3 regions of the Dorea sp. OM07-5 genome follow, and region 1 is predicted to be linked to each of the others. Evidence: riboswitches for the same ligand, from Rfam matches in the RefSeq annotation. Region 1 holds a riboswitch; each other region holds the start of a gene.
The links. Region 1 has a riboswitch for glycine ahead of DXC04_RS06855 (GrdX family protein). Riboswitches for the same ligand answer to the same signal wherever they lie in the genome.

Region 1 (6,645 bases):
GATAGAAGTTACAAACGTGCAATAGTAATTGTGACGAAAAAATCTTTAATGATGAAAATAACTTGACAAAAAAACGGTGTAAGCGAACGAGTTTACGCCGTTTTTTGTATGTAAAATAATAAGCGCGATTGCACACAATGTATAAAATACACAAAGAAAATATAGAAGGTTTTGTACATATTGCGCTGTATATAGATAAGTGTTATGATAGGTGTAATGAATAAGTTCGTATAAATATACGGAAAATCTATACAAAGAAAAGGGGGATGTAACAATGAAAACATTAAACGATCTTGTTCTGACAATTCAGCACTATCTGTCTGATTATGTGTTGATCATCGCACTTCTCGGAGGTGGAATCTGGTTCACATTTAAGCTTGGTTTTATTCAAGTACGTGGATTTGGAGAAGGAATGCGCCGGACTTTTGGCGGCCTGTTCAGTAAAAAAGGCAATGCTGACAAAGATGGAATGTCATCATTCCAGGCACTGGCAACAGCAATTGCAGCTCAGGTAGGAACCGGTAATATCGCCGGAGCGGCGACCGCTCTTGCAATCGGAGGACCGGGAGCTATTTTTTGGATGTGGATTGCAGCATTCCTGGGAATGGCAACGATCTTTGGCGAGGCTGTACTTGCACAGAAGTATAAGCAGGTAGGATCTGACGGAGAGATCACAGGAGGACCTGTATATTATATCCGTGCAGCATTTAAAGGAACGTTTGGAAAAGTACTTGCCGGAATTTTTGCAGTATTGATCATCCTGGCGCTTGGATTTATGGGTAATGCAGTACAGTCCAATTCCATCGCAGCAGCCTTCCATACAGCATTTGGTGTGCCACAGGCAGCAGTTGGTGTTGTAGTTGCACTGATCGCGTTATTTGTATTCGTAGGTGGTATGCAGCGTATCGCAAAAGTAACAGAGACGATCGTACCGATCATGGCAGCTTTCTATATTCTTGGTGCGCTGATTGTTATTATTTATAATTATAAGAATATTCCATATGCATTCCAGGCAATTGTCGTTGGAGCATTTAATCCGTCAGCAGTATCCGGTGGTGCTGTGGGTGCGACATTAAAACTTGCGCTTACAAAAGGTGTTGCAAGAGGATTGTTCTCTAATGAGGCTGGTATGGGTTCTACCCCACATGCGCATGCAGTTGCAAAAGTAGATCATCCGGTCGAGCAGGGATTTGTTGCAATGATCGGTGTATTTATCGATACGTTTATCGTACTAAACCTGACAGCATTTGTAATTATTACAACGAAGTCTATTCCAAGTGGTAAGACAGGTGCAGAGTTAAGCCAGTATGCATTCTCTACATTGTATGGAAAAGGCGGAGATATCTTTATCGCGATTTGTATGTTCTTCTTCGCATTTTCAACAATTATTGGCTGGTATTTCTTTGGACAGGCAAATATTAAGTATCTGTTTGGACCAAAAGCTGTAAAAGTATATTCCGTATTAGTTGCTGTGTGCGTAGTGCTTGGATCACTTGCACAGGTAGATCTCGTATGGAATATGGCAGACTGCTTCAACTCCATGATGGTAATTCCGAACTTTATCGGTCTGATTGTTCTGAGCGGTACGATTAAGAAGTTGCATGATGATTACTATCAGAACTTTAAAAAGAATAAATAGATATTATCTATAAGTGGATGAAATGCAGGACAATCATAAATGTTGTTTTTTATAGACGTTTTAATAAATATTATAAAATCGACTAATAAATATAACAAAAATCAGGAATGGAAATTGTGCATACTCACTAAAATAATATTAATTAGTATAATGGGTTGCAAAAAAAGTTACAATAAGTTATTATAGATACAGGCAATAAATAATATAAAAAATGTCTATGAAAATTGTGTAATGATTTTCTATGAAAAGAATATTCGTGGGATGATGTTTTCCAAGAGAGAGTTGAACGGATCAGCCGCCGAAGAGGCAAGCCGGACATACATGGTGGGTATGCAAAAAGGTGAAACTTTCAGGCAAAAGGACTGGAAAATGTACCACATTCTGAATCTTGTGCTGTGTGATAAAGCTTATCGATGATTTCAATTTATCAGGGCAAAAGACAGGAAGGACGCCGTAGATATAATTGTATATCTGGACGTCCTTTTTTATTTGGAATACCGATGACTTTTATTGTATTTATCGATTGCCGAGGCAACAGGCCGGAAAGGAGGATACGGTTCAGGATGAACAGGGGGAAATATATAGTCTTGACCAATAATCCACTGGTCTTCGATAAGCTTGAGAAGACACACGAAGTAATATATCTGGAAACTACTTATGAAGGACTTCTCCGGGAAGTCAGAGACAGAATACATGACGGACATTTACTTCTGACGCATCCGTTATCCGGAAGCGTGAAGCCAAATGAGACACCATACAAATCGGTTTTGATTTCAGCTGGAAAGGAGGAAGTGGACAGAAGGTCGCTTACGATTATAGAAAATGCAATCGATGCATGCCATAAATTCCAAGATAAGACTGGACGATATGGAGAAAGCGTACTGGAAGATTTTCAGTTGATTGACTGGACTCTGCTGGAAAGCGGCCTGGCATCAGCAGATGCCTGGTAAGTCATTGAGTGAGGTTGTCGAGCGTTGCAGCTTAAACAATATAATTTTTTTAAGGAGGGAACTTAAAGTGAGATTAGAAATGGGACACATTTACATCAAGGATATTCAGTTTGCATCTGAGTCAAAGATTGAAGACGGAATCCTTTATGTATCCGAAGAAGCCGTTAAGGCAGTAGCTCTTGAGGACGAAAAGATTAAGAGCGTATCATTTGACATTGCAAAACCGGGTGAGTCTGTAAGAATCACACCTGTTAAAGATGTTATCGAACCTAGAGTTAAAGTTGAAGGAAGAGGAGGAATCTTCCCGGGAGTTATCTCTAAAGTAGACACAGTTGGAGAAGGAAAGACTTACGCATTAAAAGGAATGGCTGTTGTTACAGCTGGTAAGATCGTGGGATTCCAGGAAGGTATCATTGATATGACAGGTCCTGGAGCAGATTACACACCATTCTCCAAGACATTAAACCTGGTTATGGTATGTGAGCCAATTGACAATATCAAACAGCATGAATACGAAAAAGCAGTTCGTTTCGCTGGATTCAGAGTTGCAACTTACATTGGTGAGTTAGCACGTGATCTGACACCGGATGAGACAAAAGTTTACGAGACATGCACAATCAAAGAAGGAATGGAAAAATATCCGGACCTGCCGAGAGTTGCATATGTACAGATGCTTCAGAGCCAGGGACTTCTTCATGACACATATGTATATGGTGTAGATGCTAAGAAAATCGTTCCTACAATTTTAAGCCCTACAGAGATCATGGACGGAGCAATTGTTTCCGGTAACTGTGTATCTGCATGTGATAAGAACCCTACATATGTTCATCTGAACAACCCGGTTGTACATGACTTATTTGAACAGCACGGAAAAACATTAAACTTTGTTTGCCAGATTATCACAAACGAGAACGTATATCTTGCTGATAAACAGCGTTCTTCTGACTGGACAGCAAAACTTTGCAAGATGTTAGACCTGGATGGAGTTATTGTATCTCAGGAAGGATTCGGTAACCCGGATACAGACCTTATCATGAATTGTAAGAAGATTGAAGCAGAAGGCGTTAAGACTGTAATCATCACAGACGAGTATGCCGGACGTGATGGAAAATCTCAGTCACTTGCTGATGCTGATCAGGCTGCTGATGCAGTAGTAACAGGCGGAAATGCAAACCAGGTAGTTATCCTGCCGAAACTTGACAAAGTAATTGGAACTCTTGACTATGTAACAAAGATTGCTGGTGCAAGTGAAGAGACACTGCGCGAGGACGGATCTCTTGAAGTTGAGCTTCAGGTTCTGACAGGCGCAACAAACGAAACTGGTTTCAATAAACTGAGTGCAAGATAAGGAATGGAGGATATAGAATAATGGCTAAATTAAAAGTTGTTCATTACATCAATCAGTTCTTTGCACAGATTGGTGGAGAAGAAAAAGCAGATTACCCGGTTGAACTGCGTGTTGGCGAAGTTGTTGGACCAGGTATGGCATTAACACAGAATTTTAAAGACGAAGCAGAGATCATTGCAACAATCGTATGTGGTGACTCTTATTTCAACGAGAATCTTGAAAAAGCAAAAGCAGAGATTCTTGAGATGGTTAAAGAACAGGCTCCGGACATCTTTATTGCAGGACCGGCTTTCAACGCTGGACGTTACGGAGTTGCCTGCGGTACTATCGCAGCAGCAGTTCAGGAAGAACTTGGTATTCCTTCCCTGACTGGTATGTATGTAGAGAACCCAGGTGCTGATATGTTTAAAAACCAGGTATACATGGTCTCTACAAAGAACAGTGCAGCAGGTATGAGAGACGCTGTTAAGAAGATGGCTCCTCTGGCTGTTAAACTTGGAAAAGGTGAGAAAATCGGTTCTTCTGCAGAAGAAGGATATATGCCGAACGGTATTCGTGTAAACTTCTTTGAAAAAGAAAGAGGATCTCAGAGAGCTGTTAAGATGCTCATTAAGAAACTGGCTGGAAAACCTTTCGAGACAGAGTTCCCAATGCCAGACTTCGACAGAGTTGATCCGAATCCGGCTGTAAAAGACCTTGCACATGCTAAGATCGCATTAGTTACTTCCGGTGGTATCGTTCCGAAGGGAAATCCGGATCACATCGAAAGTTCAAGTGCTTCCCACTATGGTGAGTATGATATTACAGGTGTTACGGATCTGACAGAAGACACATATGAGACAGCTCATGGTGGATACGATCCAGTATACGCAAATGAAGATGCTGACCGTGTACTTCCTGTTGACGTTCTTCGTGATATGGAAAAAGAAGGAATTATCGGTGAGTTACATCACTTATTCTATACTACAACAGGAAATGGTACTGCTGTTGCATCTGCAAAAGCATTTGCTGATGAATTCTCCAAGAAACTGGTAGCTGATGGAGTAGATGCAGTAATCCTCACATCTACTTGAGGTACCTGTACACGTTGCGGTGCAACGATGGTAAAAGAAATTGAGAGAGCAGGAATTCCGGTAGTACATATCTGTACAGTAACACCAATTTCCATGACAGTTGGTGCTAACAGAATCGTTCCGGCTATCGCAATCCCTCATCCACTTGGAAATCCGGCACTGGATAAAGATGAGGAAAAAGAACTTCGTCGTAAGATCGTAGAGAAAGCTCTGAAAGCTCTTACAACAGAGGTTGACGGACAGACTATTTTCGAGTAGAGTATGAGAATACTATTAATGAAAAGGAGACGTAACAGACATGGATAAGATTTATGATGTTATCGTTCTTGGTGCAGGACCTGCCGGATTAGCGGCAGGACTGTATGCAGGAAGAAGTCGTCTTTCTGTACTGATTCTTGAAAAAGGACAGGACGGAGGACAGATTGCAATCACAGATGAGATCGAGAACTATCCGGGACAGATCGTAGAAGGTGAGTCCGGACCGTCCCTGATCGCAAGAATGACAGAACAGGCAGCTAAATTCGGAGCTGAGCGTGTATCTGACACAATTACAGAAGTATCTCTTGAGGGAGATGTAAAAGTGTTAAAGAGCTCAAAAGCAGAATACAAAGCAAGACATGTCATCCTCGCTACAGGAGCTCATGCAAGACCAATCGGATGCAAAGGGGAAGCAGAGTTCACAGGAAAAGGTGTTTCTTACTGTGCAACATGCGATGCAAACTTCTTTGAGGATTTCGAGGTATACGTAGTTGGTGGAGGAGACTCCGCAGTAGAAGAAGCTATGTATCTGACAAAATTTGCAAGAAAAGTTACAATCATTCACAGACGTGACGAACTTCGTGCTGCAAAATCCATTCAGGAAAAGGCTTTCAAGAACCCAAAACTGCACTTTATGTGGGATACAGTTGTAGAAGAAGTCGGTGGAGATGATATTCTCCAGTGGATGAAAGTGAAAAATGTGAAAACTGGTGAAGTTACAACAGTGGAAGCAGATGAAGAAGACGGAATGTTTGGTGTGTTCGGATTTATCGGAACAGTACCGAATACAAAACCGTTTGAAGGAATTATCGACATGGATGAGCGTGGATACATCAAGACAGATGCAGACATGCATACAAACATCCCGGGTGTATATGCAGCAGGTGATGTTCGCGTGAAGAGCCTGAGGCAGGTAGTAACTGCAGCAGCTGACGGAGCAATCGCAGCCGTTCAGGTTGAGAGAAGTATGTCAGATTATTTCTAAAACCTTTTTAATTCGTCAAATTTTGTATTTAATAAGGAGAGATAAGCAATGTTAGAAGTAGATAAGAAAACATTTGAAGAAGAAGTATTAAAAGCAGAAGGATATGTATTTGTAGACTTTTTCGGTGATGGATGTGTTCCATGCCAGGCTCTGATGCCAAAAGTACATGAATATGCAGATACATATGGTGACAAGATGAAATTCACATGCCTGAATACAACAAAGGCACGTCGTCTTGCAATCTCTCAGAAAATCTTAGGTCTGCCGGTTATGGCAATTTACAAAGACGGAGAGAAAGTAGAAGAGCTGGTAAAAGATGATTGTACACCAGAGTCTATCGAAGAGTTGATTAAGAAATACATCTAATCTGGATGTTGTTTCTATAATCATAG
Region 2 (6,645 bases), 130 kb from region 1:
TGGAGATATCCTATTTTGGTTTGAAAATCTGAACTGTGCACTGGAGATTTCCAGCATGGGTATCCGTGTAGATGAGAAATCTCTTGCAGAACAACTAAAAAAAGCCGGATGCGAGGAACGCAAAGAACTGCCGTATCATAAGATGCTTTTAAATGGAGAATTGCCGTATACGATCGGTGGAGGTATCGGTCAGTCAAGACTTTGTATGCTGCTTCTGGATCGTGCCCATGTCGGAGAGGTTCAGGCAAGTATCTGGCCGGAAGAAATGAAAAAGACATGCAAAGAGCATAATATCGTATTACTGTAAGTTGTATTTAATTCTGTACATGCGGGAATATTGACACTGTATTAACGATTTTTTATACTTAAAGGAGTTTATGAGAAATCCTATTAGGAAAGAGAATCAGGAGGATGTGTCAATATGATCAGAGGATTAGATACGACAGTCAAACGTTTGAGACGGAAAGTATTCGAAGAAGTTGCAAGACTTGGCTTCGAGGCAAATGATGAGACGCTTTGTGACGACATGGAAGCAATTCCATATGCTATGGTGAATGAAGAAAGCCCTGTTTACAGGGACAGCATTTACAGAGCCAGAGCAGTTGTCAGGGAGCGTCTTCGTCTTGCTATGGGATTGTCACTCCGTCCGGAGAACAAACCGGTTCATCTGACTGCCGGTGTGGAGGCGAGTAATATTTCGGATAAATACTATGAGCCGCCGCTTATGCAGGTCATACCGTCAGCGTGTGCAGCATGTGAGGAACGTGGATATGAAGTGAGCAATATGTGTAAGGGCTGTCTGGCACATCCGTGTATGGAAGTCTGTCCGAAGAGTGCGATTTCCATGGTAAATGGTAAATCTCACATTGACCAGGAAAAATGCATCAAGTGTGGAAAATGCAAATCCGCCTGTCCGTATGACGCAATCTCCTGTAAGGCAAGACCTTGCAAAATGGCATGTGGTGTAGGAGCAATTGAGTCAGATGCTATGGGAAGAGCTTACATTAACAATGATAAATGCGTATCCTGTGGAATGTGTATGGTAAACTGTCCGTTTGGTGCGATTTCTGATAAATCGCAGATTTTCCAGTTAGCGCATGCACTGAAAGATGGTGAAGAGATTGTTGCCGAGATTGCTCCGGCATATGCAGGACAGTTTGGAGATAATATCACGCCGAGAAATCTAAAAGCGGCACTCAAGGAACTTGGTTTCTCGGAATTTTATGAAGTTGCACTTGGGGCAGATATTGGTGCAGTTGCGGAGGCGCATCATTATGTGGAAAAAGTTGTGACAGGAGAACTGCCGTTCCTTCTTACATCTTGCTGTCCGTCATGGGCGATGCTTGCTAAGAAGTATTTTCCGGACCTCATTGATCAGGTATCACAGGAGTTAACGCCGATGGTTGCGACTGCACGTACGATCAAGCAGAAGCATCCGAATGCCAAAGTGGTATTCATTGGACCGTGTGCGGCAAAGAAGCTGGAAGCGATGCGCCGGGATGTGCGAAGTGATGTGGATTTTGTTATTACATTTGAAGAACTGCAGGCAATGTTCGATGCTAAGAATATTGACCTGACACAGTATGAAGCAGAATCGTCTTTCCATGATGCGACCGGAGCAGGAAGAGGGTATGCAGTAGCAGGAGGCGTTGCAGAGGCAATCGAGAAATGTATCCATGAGTATTATCCGGATGTAGAAGTAAATATCGAACATGCGGAAGGACTGGCTGAGTGTAAGAAGATGCTTGCTCTTGCAAAAGCAGGACGCATGAACGGATGTCTGATCGAAGGAATGGGATGCCCAGGAGGATGCGTGGCAGGTGCAGGAACAAATATTCCGGTTCCGAAAGCGCAGAAGAATATCAAAGAATTTGTAAAAGCATCCACGAAAAAACTTCCGCCAAAAGAATTGGCAGAGATTGAATTAAAGTAAAAAAGAAGAAATGTGCAAAGATGCCTGTCGTTGACAAACGGCGGGTATCTTATTATAATTAGGAGATAGTGAGTTTGGAGGAGGAAATTATGCAAAAATACGGAGTAAATGAATTACGTAGAATGTTCCTTGAATTTTTTGAAAGTAAAGGACATCTGGCTATGAAAAGCTTTTCACTGGTGCCGCACAATGACAAGAGTCTGTTGCTTATCAATTCCGGTATGGCGCCGTTAAAACCATATTTTACAGGACAGGAGATTCCACCAAGAAAGAGAGTGACAACCTGTCAGAAGTGTATCCGTACAGGAGATATCGAGAATGTAGGAAAGACTGCAAGACACGGTACTTTCTTCGAGATGCTTGGTAACTTTTCGTTTGGAGATTATTTTAAACACGATGCAATTCACTGGACATGGGAGTTTTTGACAGAAGTTGTAGGTCTTGATCCGGATCGTCTGTATCCATCTGTTTATCTTGAGGACGATGAAGCGTGGAAGATCTGGAATGAAGAGATTGGGATTGCACCGGAGAGAATCTTCAAGTTTGGCAAGGAAGATAACTTCTGGGAGCATGGTTCAGGTCCTTGTGGTCCATGTTCAGAAGTATATTACGACCGCGGTGAGAAATATGGTTGCGGACGTCCGGATTGTACAGTAGGATGTGAATGTGATCGGTACATGGAAATCTGGAATAACGTATTTACACAGTTTGACAATGACGGACACAACAACTACACAGAACTTGAACAGAAGAATATTGATACCGGTATGGGACTGGAGCGTCTTGCATGTATTGTGCAGAATGTAGATTCTATGTTTGATATCGATACAATGAAAGCACTGCGCGACCATGTATGCCGCATTACAGGTGTATCTTATGGAACAAGCGATGAGACAGATGTTTCTCTCCGTGTTATCACGGATCATATCCGTTCTGTCACGTTTATGATCTCTGACGGAATTATGCCGTCCAACAGTGGAAGAGGTTATGTGCTGCGGCGTCTGTTGCGTCGTGCCTGCCGTCATGGACGACTGCTTGGCATTGAGAGAGCATTCCTCGTAGAACTGGCACAGACTGTTATCGATGGTTCCAAGGATGGATATCCGGAACTGGAAGAGAAAAAAGACTTTATTTTCAATGTCATTGCAAAAGAAGAAGCGCAGTTTAACAAGACGATCGATCAGGGACTGTCTATTCTTGCTGACATGGAAGCAGATATGAAAGCAGAAGGTACAACCGTACTTTCCGGAGAGAATGCATTCAAGCTTTATGATACTTATGGATTCCCGGTGGATCTGACAAGTGAGATCCTGGAGGAAAAGGGACTGACATATGATAAAGAAGGCTTTGAAAAAGCACAGAAAGAACAGCGCGCGAAGTCCGAAGGAACTTTTGGAACACACAGTTACAGTGGTACAGACGCAAGCGTTTATGATGCGCTTGATCCGGAACTGACAACAGAATTTGTCGGATATGACAATATGGAAGCAGAGTCAGAAGTTACAGCACTTACAAATGAAGAAGAGATTGTAGATGCACTCTCTGACGGAGAAAAGGGAACGGTCATTGTAGCGAAGACTCCGTTCTACGCAACAAGCGGTGGACAGGAAGCTGATAAAGGTGTGATCCGCAGTGCAGACGGTGAATTTGTAGTAGAAGATGTTGTAAAACTTCTCGGTGGCAAATTCGGACATGTCGGTCATGTGACAAAAGGCATGATCAAATTCGGTGATAAAGTGACAATGGAGGTTGATCGTGAAAACCGTGCACTTGCTGCAAATAACCACAGTGCAACACATCTGTTACAGAAAGCACTCCGCATGGTGCTTGGAACACATGTAGAACAGGCTGGATCTCTGAACAATGCGAACAGACTTCGTTTTGACTTTACGCATTTTTCTGCTATGACAGAAGAACAGCTCAAAGAAGTAGAGGCAATCGTCAACAGAGAAATTCGTAATCATCTTCCGGTTGTTGTGCGCAACATGCCGATCGAGGAAGCAAAAAAGACAGGAGCAGCGGCTCTGTTTGGTGAAAAATACGGAGATATTGTACGTGTTGTCAGCATGGGAGATTTCTCTATTGAGTTCTGTGGTGGTACACATGTGGCAAATACCGGTGATATCATGGCATTTAAGATCCTTTCCGAGTCCGGTGTCGCAGCCGGTGTGCGCCGTATTGAAGCACTGACTTCCAAAGGACTGATGGAATATTACGAGGAACAGGAGCAGAAGCTTCACGAAGCTGCGAAGATGTTGAAGACAACTCCGGATAATATGGAAGAGAAGATCAGTCATCTGCAGGCTGAGAATAAGGCATTGAAGAGCGAAGTGGAGAGCCTGAAGGGCAAGCTTGCCAAAGATGCTATAGGTGATGTGATGAATCAGGTGACAGAAGTTGTCGGTGTGAAACTGCTCGCCGCAAAGGTAGAAGGCGTGGATATGAACGGACTCCGTGATCTTGGTGACCAGTTAAAAGACAAGCTTGGCGAAGGTGTTGTCGTGCTTGTATCGGCTACAGATGGTAAAGTCAGCCTGATGGCTATGGCTACCAAAGGAGCAATTGATAAAGGCGCACATGCAGGTAATCTGATCAAGGCTTGTGCATCATGCGTTGGAGGAGGTGGTGGTGGCCGCCCGAATATGGCCCAAGCTGGGGGCAAGAAGCCGGAAGGCATGAATGATGCACTCACAAAAGCGAAAGAAGTACTGGCTGAACAGCTTGCATAAGTGCACTTTAGAAGTATGAAAATACGCAGATAATAGTACAATAAAATACAATGAAAATAAAGAAAGATACATTTTCTACAAAAAAGTGAAAATGTATCTTTCTTTTTTATAGATAATAACTATAATGACTGTTGCAATTGCCTATAAATAACAGAAAAGTTAAAAAATAAACAATTATTGACAGATAATTTAAGGACTGTTACAATAAGCCTGTCAAAATAAAAGAAAAGTGATCGGGTGATGAACCTAAGAGAGATTATTAGCAATAAGTAATAGCGCCGAAGGGGCAAGAAGTAATTCGAAACTCTCAGGCAGAAGAATTGGGTTCGGACGAAGCTCTGAAAGAAAGCAGACAGGGAGGCAGGAAGTCCTGAAATAGGACATGTCTCTTATTTTTTTGCTCCGACAAACTTTTAACGGAACAAGACCCGCTGACAGAGCAGTTCATGATGAGAAAAAAGGAGGATTTTTATCATGGAATTAAAAACGCCACTCTATGATGCACATGTGAAGGCAGGAGGTAAGATCGTACCATTTGGAGGTTACCTTCTTCCGGTACAGTATGAAGCAGGTGTAATCAAAGAACATATGGCTGTTCGTACTCAGGCAGGACTATTTGATGTATCTCATATGGGAGAAGTTTTATGCGAAGGAAAGGATGCACTTGCAAATATCCAGATGATACTGACAAATAACTTTGACAATATGGTGGATGGACAGGCAAGATACAGTCCGATGTGTAATGAACATGGCGGAACAGTAGACGATCTGATTGTTTACAAACATTCCGATGATCATTACTTTATTGTTGTCAATGCAGCAAACAAAGATAAAGATTATCAGTGGATGTTAAATCATCAGTTTGGAGAAGTCAAATTTACAGACGTATCTGCTCAGTATGCACAACTTGCACTGCAGGGACCAAAAGCAATGGATATCTTAAGAAAGCTGACAGCAGAAGAGAACATTCCTCAGAAATACTACCATGCAGTATTCGACACAGAAGTAGCCGGAATCCCATGTATCATTTCCAAGACAGGATACACAGGTGAGGATGGAGTAGAATTATATCTGCCAAGCGAGTATGCAGAGAAGATGTGGGATACACTTCTTGAAAATGGAAAAGAAGAAGGACTTATCCCGTGTGGTCTTGGAGCAAGAGATACACTTCGCATGGAAGCAGCAATGCCACTTTACGGTCACGAGATGGATGATGATGTTTCACCGCTGGAGACAGGACTTGGATTCGCAGTGAAGATGAAAAAAGATGACTTCATCGGTAAGAAAGCTCTGGAAGAACATGCAGAACTAACGAGAAAGAGAGTAGGTCTGGAAGTTATTGGAAGAGGAATCATCCGTGAACATCAGGATGTATATGCAGACGGCAAAGTGATCGGACATACAACATCCGGTACAAAAGGTCCTTTCATTGACAAGGCTGTCGGAATGGCATTACTGGAAACTGACTATACAGATGTAGGAACAAAATTACAGGTAGATGTCAGAGGACGTATGGTTGATGTAGAAGTTGTAGCACTTCCGTTTTATAAGAGAGCAAAATAAATATAAGGATGCCAGGAAAAGGTCTGAAACCGAGGGTATCACAAACAGGGGCATATTATATCATAAAAGAAAAGGAGATTAAAACAATGGAATTAAGAGCAGAATTAAAGTATTCAAAATCACACGAGTGGATAAAAGAGGATGGAGACGTAAGCGTGATCGGATTAACAGATTATGCACAGTCTGAATTAGGAGATCTTGTATTTATAAACCTTCCGGAAGTTGGAGATGAAGTAACAGTCGGAGAAGCATTCGCAGATGTTGAGTCTGTAAAAGCAGTATCTGATGTATTCTCACCGGTTTCAGGTGTTGTAACAGAGATCAACGAAGAACTGTTAGATGCTCCGGAATCTATCAACGAAGCACCTTATGATGCATGGTTTGTAAAAGTTGGTGAAGTAAAAGAGACAGAAGAACTGT
Region 3 (6,645 bases), on a different contig from region 1:
ATACCCGGCTGAAAAGCAAAATGATGTTCCTCAAGATACCGGCGTTTAAAAAACTGCATGCCTACATTTGTGCGGTACTCTTTTGTTTTCTGCATCCTTTGAAACATTTCTTTCCCATCACAACAAGCAGGATAGTTGCCCTTTCTCTGGTAATATCCGTCAAATTCGTTGTGCACATCCTCCATGTCTTTCTCTTCAAAGAACGCACAGCCATCGTAGTATAAAACTTCCAAATCATGTTCCTGACATCTTCCGGCAAGCTGTTCCAGTGCCTCCCGTTCCAGCCAGTCATCACTGTCCATAAAATAAATATAATCTCCGGATGCTGCTTTCATTCCTCTGTTTCTTGTCACAGACAATCCGCAGTTTTCCTGTGTATATACAGAAATTCTCTCATCTTCTTCTGCATAATGCTTCAAAATTCCCAGTGTATAATCCGTGGAACCATCATCAATACAGATAATCTCCAACTCTTTTAAAGTCTGTCCTGTAATGCTGTCCAGACACTCTTCCAGATATTTTTCCACATTATAAGCGGCAATCACAACAGTAACTACCGGATGCCCGATTGACTTTCCTTCCTTTATGCAACGTATAGCTCCATAATTCTGTCTGCGTTCCCGTTCTTTTTTCACCTCTCTGGCGTATGGAAGTCCACGCAGATAATTGATATTTTCAGGCATATCGTATTCTTCATCCGCATGCTCCAACAAATGCATATCCAGAAATCTGTCCGAACATAATTTATCGATCACTTTCTGGCGCACCTGTTCCGAATGAAGTGTCCGGAGATTATAAACACAGCCGGATGCCACCATATTGCAGAATCCTATCTCCAGTTCTTCATAAATACCTCTTCTTGTCAGCTCTTTATAAACCGATTCATACGCTTCAAGAAAACAAAGCGGGTTCTGATCCTTTCTGTTCTGCAGGCTTCCACCATAATTGACTCTGTAATATACCAGATCTTCTCTCACAGCCGCCACACGGTCCGCTGCTCCAAGTGCCATTAATGTAAAATAGACATCATTGCTATTCGGAAGATTCTGGAACTTAAGTTTCTGCTCCTGAATATATTCTCGCCTGAAAGACTTGTTCCACGGAGCAGGTGTTGTCAGTGTAAACAGTTCCCCCTCCATGGTCTTTCTCGAAAACACTTCCTGTACCGGCAGTAATTTTCTCCAGAGATAACGCGGTACGTGCTCCGATCTCCCTGTCAGATCATCATACCTCCTTGCTCCAAAAAGAATCACGTCCGCATTTGTTTTATTACCTTTTTTGGCAATCTCTTCCACAAGTGTATCTGTGAAAAAATCATCTGCATCCAGAAACAACAGATATTCGCCTTGCGCACTCTCCATTCCCAGATTCCGTGCTGCTCCGGCGCCTTGATGATTTTGCCTTAGTATCTGCACACGCGGATCCTTTTCTGTATACTCTTTCAAAATGGAAGCCGAGGCATCCGTCGATCCATCATCCACACATATGATTTCTATATTCGGATTCGTCTGTTTAAGAAGCGAATCCAGTGCTTCTCTTAAATAAGGTTCTGTGTTATATACCGGCATAATCACCGATACGTCTGTTTTTCCTACTTTTTTCATCCTCTTATCAATTTTCTCCACATTCTGACCGGGAAGCCTATACATCTTGCAAGGCGGTATGTTTTACATCCTTTGATTCCGTCAATCTTCTTCTTCAGCTCTCTGTTGATCTGTTTTAATTCTTTAATTTCCACACCACGGTCGAATTTCTCACTATAAGTCTGTTGCAATTTCCTGTTAATCTCCGATTTTTCCTCATAAGTCCGCTGTAACTTTTCCTGAAGCTCCGTTCTTTCACGCACCAATCTGTCTTTCCATTCTTCCAGAAATTGATTCCGTTCTTTTAATTTATCATTTTCTTTTATTTTTTTAGCCGTTTCTTTCCAGGTTCTCTCTCTTCTTTGTCTTTCAGCAACCTTTATTCTTTCTTTCAGTCCCGGAAAGCAAGATTCAAATTGAATCCGCTTCTTATCTTCCAAAAGCTCTTCAGACCTCTGCGCCATCCACGGGAGCTGCATATACACTTCCTTTATTGTTGTATATTTATCATGCCATGTCTCATAATCCAGTGTATCCGCTTCGTTTTGTAATTGCTCAAACTTCTTATAAAACATATCAAATATCCCTTGATTTTCTCCCTGCAATTCTTCTCTTAATGTCAGCAGCTGCTCTACACGGCTTTCAAAGGAATATTCTTCTTGCAACACCTGCCACATCTGTTCTACCCGTTCCCGGATTGCAGGATAATCAACCTGTATTTTTTTTGCCTGTTCTACAAATTGTTCTTCATTAGTATAAAACAGTACCGAATCTCCAAATAATTTTTCTATAATATCTACATAATCGGAAAGAACAGGAACTCCACATGCCATTGCTTCCAGTATCCTAGTATTCATGAAGCCATGTTCCGTCATGTCTTCATAATGATCGTTCAATGTAATCTTCGTCTTCCAGTACAATTCCGGCAGCATATAATTAGGAATGTTCTCTGCCATGACTGCATCGGCGTGCTCCGGCAGTAACTTATCCCATCCTTTTCCCCATATCTTAAGCGGGATATGATGCTCCAGCGCCCAAACAACACTTTTTCTTTTAATTCCTCTGGAATTACCTACAAACACCCAGTCATATTTTTTTTCTTTCTCCACTCTTGCCGGGTGAAAGATCTCCATATCTGCACAGATTAACAACTGACGTACCGGAACCTGCACTTTCCTACAGATCTCTTCCAGATACTCTTCTTTTGCGGAACCAATGCAGACCAGGTCATAGGCATTATACTCTTCCTCCGTAACTCTGTCCGGATGGCTTAAATTCCACATAATGTAAATGGTATCCGGATCCCTTCTGTCCGGATAATATGCTTCCGGTCCCCGCAATGCAACTACAACATCCGCTGCACCTTCGTTTTCCCATTCATCTCTGGATTCTATAACTGTATATACGCCTGCTCTGTTCAGATATTTTTTTAATGTACAGGCAAAAAAATAGTCAGACCAGTTCTTCTTCGATGCATTATTCGGGAATCCGGCTTTGATGACCCATATTTCTTTTCCGTTTGCCAGTTTTCTTCTATCTTCCATATCTGATTTACCGCTTTCTCCTCTGGATTCTTATTTTAGACACAGTATCTCCATTTTCTATATCTTATTAATTATAGAGAATATTTTCCGGACCGTCTAATTGATTTTTTCTATGATAGGTATTTTCTATATATCTTCTTAAGTATAACGAATAAACAACAGAAAAGTCCGCTGCTTCTCCATAACGCACCGGACTTTTCTGTTTATAATTGAGTAAGGGATCTATTCCATTCATTTATGTAGTTTTTCAGCTCTTATTTATACAGCGGATATTTTTCACAGATTTTGTTAACTTCTGCACGGATCTCATCTGCTTTTGTATCGAAATCTGTAACTGTCATCTTGATCAGTTTTGCAATTGTCTTCATATCTTCTTCTTTCAGTCCACGAGTTGTAACTGCAGGTGTTCCGATACGAACTCCGCTTGTTACAAACGGGCTTGCAGGATCATTCGGTACTGCATTTTTATTAACAGTAATATATACTTCATCCAGACGATTCTGTAATTCTTTTCCTGTAATGTTCATATTCTGAAGATCAACTAAGATCAGATGGTTATCTGTTCCACCACTTACAAGGTTAAATCCTTCTGCTACCATAGCATCTGCAAGTGCTTTTGCATTCTTAACAACCTGCTGCTGATACTCTTTGAATTCTGGTTTCAGAGCCTCTCCGAAGCATACAGCTTTTGCAGCGATGATGTGCTCAAGCGGTCCTCCCTGTGTTCCTGGGAAAATGGCTTTGTTAATTGCTTTTGCATGCTCTTCTTTGCAAAGGATCAGTCCACCTCTTGGTCCACGCAGTGTCTTATGTGTTGTTGTTGTTACAACGTCTGCATACGGAACCGGGCTCTGGTGAAGTCCTGCTGCTACCAGTCCTGCAATGTGAGCCATATCAACCATCAGATATGCGCCAACTTCTTTTGCGATATCAGCGAAAACATCAAATTTGATCTCTCTTGGATAAGCAGATGCTCCTGCTACGATTAATTTGGGTTTGCATTCATGTGCAATCTTACGAATCTCGTCATAATCCAAAAATCCTTCATCATTTACATTGTAAGGTACAAAATTATATAAGAGTCCTGATAAGTTTACCGGTGAACCATGTGTCAGATGTCCGCCATGTGCCAGGTTCAGTCCCATAACTGTATCCCCCGGTTTGATGAGCGCCTGATAAACTGCTGTATTAGCATTTGCTCCGCAATGTGGCTGTACATTTGCGTGCTCTGCGCCAAATAATTTCTTCGCACGTTCGATTGCAATATTCTCCAGAATATCTACGTCTTCGCATCCACCATAGTAACGTTTTCCCGGATATCCTTCTGCATATTTGTTTGTTGGAACGGTTCCCATTGCGAGCATAACCGCAGGGCTTACGATATTCTCTGAAGCAATCAGTTCGAGATTTCTTCTCTGTCTTCCAAGTTCCAGCTCCAGTGCTTTTCCAACTTCGTCATCATACTCTTTGATATAATTTGTTACATCTTCAATTCTGTTCATCTTATTGTCCTCCTTCGATACGCCTGTTTCCCCCAATAAAAAACAGGCAAAAAACCTTTGCTTCATTTACTAAAGATCTTTTGTCTGCCTCTGTCCTTTTACCTGAAAGATTGCTGATCGTTTTTCCCCCATATAACTGCCAGTTTACTTCTTCGGTACAATTAAAAATATTGTTCTCCAGAGTGTCGTCCGAATCCATTCCTTTTACCTGAGAGTTTCTGCCTACCCCTTCGGCTCCGTTTCGGATAAAGCCTAGCCCCTGTTCTTTATCCATACGGTATCTCACGAATTCATCTGCCGACTTATCAACTGCCCTTAGTATACACAATGCTTTTGTTTTCGTCAATAATTACAAAATAAGTTATTTTTTTATCATTTTTTTGTGTATTTATTATATCTATAGAGTTATCAATTTTATAGATAATCTATCTGAAAACTTCTTTGATACTGTCATAATGCAGGAAAATGCCTTCTCCGGCAAGATCTTCAATTTCTTTCTTTGTCGCGAAACGGTATCCCGCTGTTTCTTCTTCCTGTAAATGTATATCACTCTCGTCAATATCCAGAACAAAGCGATAAACATCTACAAAGTAATTATCTCCTTCTCCCGGGTTCTCTCTGTGATATGTGAAACAATACCCACCTTCCGCATTCCTTACATCCAGCCCTGTCTCTTCCTTCACTTCGCGTATAACAGCTTCTTCCGAAGTTTCTCCTGCCTGTGCTGCGCCTCCGGATACTTCCCACCATCCCGGTGCCCACGCTTTTGTCATTACACGTTTTGTGATAAGATACGTGTGATCTGATCTTGCAACTACTCCAAGTACTGTCAGATGATATTCATCATCTTTCAAGCACCAGTCATTTCTCTTCATCGTGCGACCGGTTGGATTTTTGTTTTTGTCATAAATATCCCAAAGTTCCATTCTTCTGCCTCCTTCTTCTGTCTTGATATTACTGTCTGCAGTTTCTCTGCCTCATTGCCCCTGTTTATTATACTATAACTGTGCCTGAATTTCCTCTAACATTTCCCGCACTGTTTTTCCATATACCGGATGGCGTTTGTACGGTGCAATTTCGGCCAATGGTTCCAGCACAAAGCTTCTTTTGTGCATTTCAACATGTGGAATACAGAGATCATCTTCTTCCAGTACAATGTCATCATACAGCAGAATATCCAGATCCAGTGTTCTCGGTCCCCAGTGTATAATCCGCTCCCTGCCCGCTTCTTTCTCGATCCGGTTTAATTCTTTTAACAATTCTTCCGGATATAATAGCGTCCGCAGTTTCAGACATGCATTTAAAAAATCCGGCTGATCTGTCACTCCGTAAGGCTCTGTTACAAGATAAGAAGAAACTTTTTCAACTGTACAAGTAGGAATCTGTCCTATTTTTTCGACTGCTTCATTCAGATAAGTTTCACTGTCACCAATATTAGAGCCAAGTGCGATATATGTTGTATGCCATTCGCGCGAAATTTTAACACTGACTGTTTTCAGCGGAAGTCCTACCGGTGCCCATGGTTTCTTGATCTCCAGATCGATCTTGCAAAGTCCCGATATGCTCTTAAGCATCTCTTCCGCAAGGGTTTCTGCCACCCGTTCTAGCAACTGGTAGGTATGTTCTTTCATATATTTTGTGATAAATGCACTGACTTCACCGTAATGGATAGATGCCGTCAGATCATCTGTCTTCCCGGCTTTTCTTGTATCTGTATAAAGCACTGCTGACACAAGAAATTTCTGCCCCAGTTTGTTTTCCTCCGGAAATACACCGTGATTGGCAAATACTTCCAGATCTGTAATTTTTATCTGGTCATAATCCTGACTTGTTTTTTTATTTATATATTTCATAATTATTATTCCTCACACCTGTCACTCTTTCTGCCAGTCTGCTTTCCTGTTTGCAAAACTTCATGAGTATTATTGTCCTAATCAGCTACCTGTTTCCCATATTTTACACTTCATGCTCACGCATAATTGCCTGCGTCATGCGGATTGCGCGAAGATTTTTCTG

Region 2: it holds a riboswitch for glycine, as region 1 does, so the genes downstream of both, gcvT (glycine cleavage system aminomethyltransferase GcvT) here and DXC04_RS06855 (GrdX family protein) in region 1, are expected to answer to the same signal.
Region 3: it holds a riboswitch for glycine, as region 1 does, so the genes downstream of both, glyA (serine hydroxymethyltransferase) here and DXC04_RS06855 (GrdX family protein) in region 1, are expected to answer to the same signal.

What each region holds. Positions count from the first base shown of each region.
Region 1 covers NZ_QUKZ01000005.1:188,118-194,762, reverse strand. The annotation lists gene DXC04_RS06860 (alanine/glycine:cation symporter family protein) at 275-1,639, shown strand; glycine riboswitch at 1,902-2,014, shown strand; gene DXC04_RS06855 (GrdX family protein) at 2,203-2,589, shown strand; gene DXC04_RS06850 (glycine/sarcosine/betaine reductase component B subunit) at 2,657-3,937, shown strand; gene grdB (glycine reductase complex selenoprotein B) at 3,958-5,268, shown strand; gene trxB (thioredoxin-disulfide reductase) at 5,309-6,253, shown strand; gene trxA (thioredoxin TrxA) at 6,302-6,619, shown strand.
Region 2 covers NZ_QUKZ01000005.1:56,111-62,755, reverse strand. The annotation lists gene asnA (aspartate--ammonia ligase) at 1-307, shown strand, start outside; gene DXC04_RS06235 (4Fe-4S dicluster domain-containing protein) at 422-1,933, shown strand; gene alaS (alanine--tRNA ligase) at 2,023-4,662, shown strand; glycine riboswitch at 4,900-4,995, shown strand; gene gcvT (glycine cleavage system aminomethyltransferase GcvT) at 5,137-6,225, shown strand; gene gcvH (glycine cleavage system protein GcvH) at 6,312-6,645, shown strand, end outside.
Region 3 covers NZ_QUKZ01000006.1:105,736-112,380, reverse strand. The annotation lists gene DXC04_RS07660 (glycosyltransferase family 2 protein) at 1-1,604, opposite strand, end outside; gene DXC04_RS07655 (glycosyltransferase family protein) at 1,601-3,127, opposite strand; gene glyA (serine hydroxymethyltransferase) at 3,382-4,629, opposite strand; glycine riboswitch at 4,710-4,820, opposite strand; gene DXC04_RS07645 (NUDIX hydrolase) at 5,055-5,555, opposite strand; gene folK (2-amino-4-hydroxy-6-hydroxymethyldihydropteridine diphosphokinase) at 5,628-6,482, opposite strand; gene folP (dihydropteroate synthase) at 6,586-6,645, opposite strand, start outside.